DNA from 2 places in the Alteromonas sp. ABD4_190 genome. Region 2 is predicted to be linked to the other one. Evidence: predicted binding sites of a transcription regulator. Region 2 holds the regulator's gene; the other holds the start of a gene.
The links. The regulator FliA, encoded in region 2, starts transcription of late flagellar genes. The targets are predictions, from matches to a motif close to CTAAAGNTNNNNNNNNNNNNGCCGATA.
Positions count from the first base shown of each region.

Region 1: ACXAFM_RS12680 (DUF5610 domain-containing protein) is a predicted target of FliA. The motif match lies at 941-967, and genes of this name have one in related genera.

Region 1 is NZ_JBSWWN010000001.1:2,879,228-2,881,432, reverse strand. It holds gene ACXAFM_RS12680 (DUF5610 domain-containing protein) at 1-911, opposite strand, end outside; gene trmA (tRNA (uridine(54)-C5)-methyltransferase TrmA) at 1,102-2,199, shown strand.
Region 2 is NZ_JBSWWN010000001.1:3,283,688-3,285,892, reverse strand. It holds gene ACXAFM_RS14340 (protein phosphatase CheZ) at 1-7, opposite strand, end outside; gene cheY (chemotaxis response regulator CheY) at 42-425, opposite strand; gene ACXAFM_RS14330 (RNA polymerase sigma factor FliA) at 462-1,193, opposite strand; gene ACXAFM_RS14325 (MinD/ParA family protein) at 1,190-2,056, opposite strand; gene flhF (flagellar biosynthesis protein FlhF) at 2,062-2,205, opposite strand, start outside.

The sequences.
Region 1 (2,205 bases), 400 kb from region 2:
AAGGTATCAGCTAGATCCTGCACCTGCCCAACTAAATCAGCTATCGATTCCAACTCATCTTCATCAAGTTCTCCTTTCAATGAAAAACTAATGCCGCTTCGCTCGAAATATTGATAAGAAGTTTGCTCAGTGTAAGACGCTGAAAAATTGCTTTCACTTTGCTCACCACTACCGTCAGATTGCTCTTGAGATGCCTGAGCTTGAAAATTAAGTTGCTGAGAAGCCTGGAAAGAACGCAGGCTTTCAAAACTAAAGCTCACTTCATCACCATCTTTAGTTCGAATCATCAAACTACCGCTTTTTTCGTCCGATGCTGCAACAGCTTCTAACGAAGACAACTGGACAGCATTAGGCTGCTGGCGTCCAAAGATATCGGTTTCTAGATCATTAATACCCGTATCAATAAGATCCCGGCTTTTCGTTATACCTTGCTCAATCTCTTCATTCATAAACCCAGCGAGATCTTTTTCAGCCATTGCGAAACCACGGCTTACTCCTTCTCTTGCTTGGCTAAATAGCCCGGTCAGCTTTTCGTCGCTGGCACCTCCATCGGCTGCGCCGCGAATAACGCTACCCACGAACTTAAGTACGTTTCGGGCTACTTTTTCAAAATCGAATAAATCGTTCGACTTTTCTTCAAGATTTTTCTCTTTCGTTTCTTGTGGTTTTTGCCCATCTATTTCCAACGCTTGATTAATATTGCTACTTACCACGCGCAAGCCGATACTCGTCTGGCTACTTGAAACAGATACTGAAGCCGCTTGTTGCTTCGAGAACTCAGCGGCTTGCTGCAATCCGTCTTGCTGTAGCTGCTTTTTCAGCGCTTCATTCGGGTGAACCGTTGCCTTTTGATCCGCTTTCTGATCAACCTTTTGGTCTCCCATAAAAGCTTTAATTTGACCCACGTTCATAATTTGATCCTCACTATCCTCATTCTTATTATCGGCAAAGAATCAATATTGTTTAATATTAATACAGCATTTTTTTCTAAAGGCTACTTAGGCAATCACGCGTATTAATAATGAAGAAGTCGGGAGCGCTTGTTGCAGTTATTTTTTAAGGGACTACAATTCGCGACCTCAACAATGAATGGAGAATTTTATGACCACCACTGAACAACAACGCTATCAAGATCAGTTAGACGAAAAAGTAAATCGTCTCACCGCGTTGCTTTCTCCATTCAATGCCCCTGAGCTTTCTGTATTCCCATCTCAGCCAACACACTACCGCATGCGCGCAGAGTTTAGAGTGTGGCACGAGGGCGATGACTTATTTCACATCATGTTTAATCAGGAAACGAAAGAAAAATATCGTGTCGATAGCTTTCCCCCTGCATGTAAAGCAATAAACGATGCGATGACACTTTTGCTTGAAGAAGTAAGACCAAACGAAACTCTAAGAAAAAAGTTATTTCAAATCGATTACCTTTCTGCGTTGTCTGGTGAACTTGTTATAAGCCTTCTATACCATCGTCAACTAGATGAAGAATGGCAAGTGGCAGCAAGAGAATTAAAAGCGACACTTGAAACTCACTTTCCTAAAGTAAACATCATTGGTCGCGCTAGAAAGCAAAAGATTATTATCGACAACGATTTTGTAATTGAGCGTTTACCAGTAAACGGAAGAGAATTCGTATTCAAGCATATAGAAAATAGCTTCACTCAGCCAAATGCCGAAGTGAACTGTAGCATGATTGAATGGGCTTTAGATTGTGTTAAGCCACTCTCTGGAGACTTACTAGAAATGTATTGCGGTGCCGGTAACTTTTCACTTCCGCTAGCACTTCACTTTGATAATGTGGTGGGTACCGAAATAGCTAAACCTTCAGTGCAAGCAGCTCAGTTTAATATTGAGCAAAACGAGCTGAGCAATGTAAAAATTGTAAGGTTAGCCGCCGAAGAATTCACACAGGCTATGAAGGGCGAGCGTACGTTTAGTCGCTTAGAAGGCATTGATTTAAGCACTTATAATTTCACCACTGTATTGGTTGACCCTCCAAGAGCTGGATTAGATGAAGACTCGCTAAGAATGATTCAGGATTACGATAATATTGTGTATATCTCGTGTAATCCTGAAACTTTGGCGCAGAACCTTGAGCTTTTGAGTGAAACTCACGACGTTTCTCAATCGGCGCTATTCGACCAATTTCCTTTCACTCATCATATTGAGGCAGGCGTTCTACTTACACGCAAAAGCTAGTTTGCG
Region 2 (2,205 bases):
TTGACATCCAGTAAACCTCATTTATCTGTTGAGCGTCTGGATCAACCTAAACGTTCGAATATTTTATCTAATTTTTCTTTTAACGTTGCTGCTGTGAAAGGTTTAACGACGTAGCCATTAACACCCGCTTGCGCGGCGGCAACAATTTGCTCTTTCTTCGCTTCAGCGGTAACCATAAGCACAGGCAAGTGCTTAAGCTTATCATCTGCTCTTATCGCGCGTAGTAAATCGATGCCCTGCATGCCAGGCATGTTCCAGTCAGTAACTACGAAATCGAAATCGCCTTGTTGTAACATTGGCAATGCAGTGCTTCCGTCATCCGCTTCCTGAATGTTGGCAAAACCCAAATCTTTGAGTAGGTTTTTGATGATGCGTCTCATGGTTGAAAAGTCATCGACCACGAGAATTTTCATGCTTTTATCCAAAATAGCCTCCACTGAGGGGTTAATTGTTATTAATCTCTATTCTTCGTCAGCTTGCCACGACTTCATTCGTGATTTGAGTTTTAACATGGCTTGACTGTGAATTTGACTGACTCTCGACTCACTTACGTCAAGAACCTCGCCTATTTCTCTTAAGTTTAGTTCTTCATCATAATAAAGTGAAAGAACAATCGCTTCTCGCTCGGGTAATGTCGTGATTGCATGGGCCAACGCTTTTTGAAAAGCCCCTTGCATCAAATCTTCCAGCGGTGCATCACTACCTCTAGTTTGCTCTGTAGTGATCACATCCTCCGACACCCCCAAATCTTCAATGCCCACCAACTTTCCAGCATTGACTTCATTAAGCATCTGATGATAATCCTGCAAGCTTACATTTAGCTTGTCAGCAATATCAGAATCTCTTGCGTCACGCCCAGTTTCACTTTCTACCTGAGATATCGCCTCAGTAATCGCGCGACCATTGCGGTGAACAGAACGTGGCGTCCAATCACCTTTGCGTATTTCGTCAAGCATGGCACCGCGGATGCGAATACCTGCAAATGTTTCAAAGCTTGCGCCTTTAGAACCGTCAAAATTCCGTGCGGCCTCTAGCAAGCCAATCATGCCTGATTGGATAAGGTCATCAACAAGTACACTCGCAGGCAGTCGCGCCATCAAATGGTGCGCAATTCGCTTAACCAGAGGCGCATGTCTTTCGACTAACTGCGATTTATCTGTTTGCTGTTGATAAGCGGCGGCCTTGCTGTTCAACGTTGACTTCCTACGGCTTTTTCTGCAACTAATTGTTCAATGAAAAATTCTAAGTGACCTCCAGGCTGCGCTGGAATAGGCCAAGTAAGCGCCCTGTTTGCTAGCTTGGTTATCGCTACGGCTGCAGGAGAGCCAGGAAAAGCATCAACAATAGCTGTTTGCTTACGCACAGCCTTGCGAATATTTTCGTCAAATGGCACCGTCGCCACTAATTCTAGTGCAACATCAAGAAAACGCCCTGTCACTTTGCTTAATTTGCTAAATAATTCCTGACCTTCTCGCACATCGCGAACCATATTGGCCACAACTTTAAAGCGAAAAACACCGTGCTCACGGTTAAGGATTTTTATCAGCGCATACGCATCAGTTAGTGATGTTGGCTCATCGCAAACCACCACCATGATATCTTGGGAGGCTTTAGAAAAGCTTAATACCATATCTGAAATGCCAGCAGCGGTGTCGACTATTAATACGTCTATTTGAGAACGCAGCTCGCTAAACGCTCTTATCAAGCCAGCGTGCTGTGTGGGTGAGAGTTCCGCCATTGACTGGGTTCCAGATGTGGCGGGAGCAATCTTAATACCGTGGGGGCCGGTTACTAAAACCTCGTCTAACGTGCACTCGCCAGAGAGTACGTGAGATAGGTTTTTCTCAACTCGCAGGCCTAACATCACATCTACGTTTGCAAGACCAAGGTCCGCGTCAAGAACCATTACACGCTTGCCCTGCTTCGCCATGGCGATAGCAGTGTTAAGCGTAATATTTGTTTTACCGACGCCACCTTTACCACCGGTGACGGCGATTACTTTGATTAACCGTGATTGCTTCATTTTTCTTAAGCTACTCGCTTGATCGTCAATCATACTGCTTATGCTGTTTTAATTGCGTTGTTACCACTAGTATGATTCAAACCGTACTTTTTATAAAGCTTTGCAGCAGCGGAAACTAAAGATTTCGCTTCTGCAATCTTAATGTCTTCAGGCACTTTTTGACCATCGGTGACATAACTAAC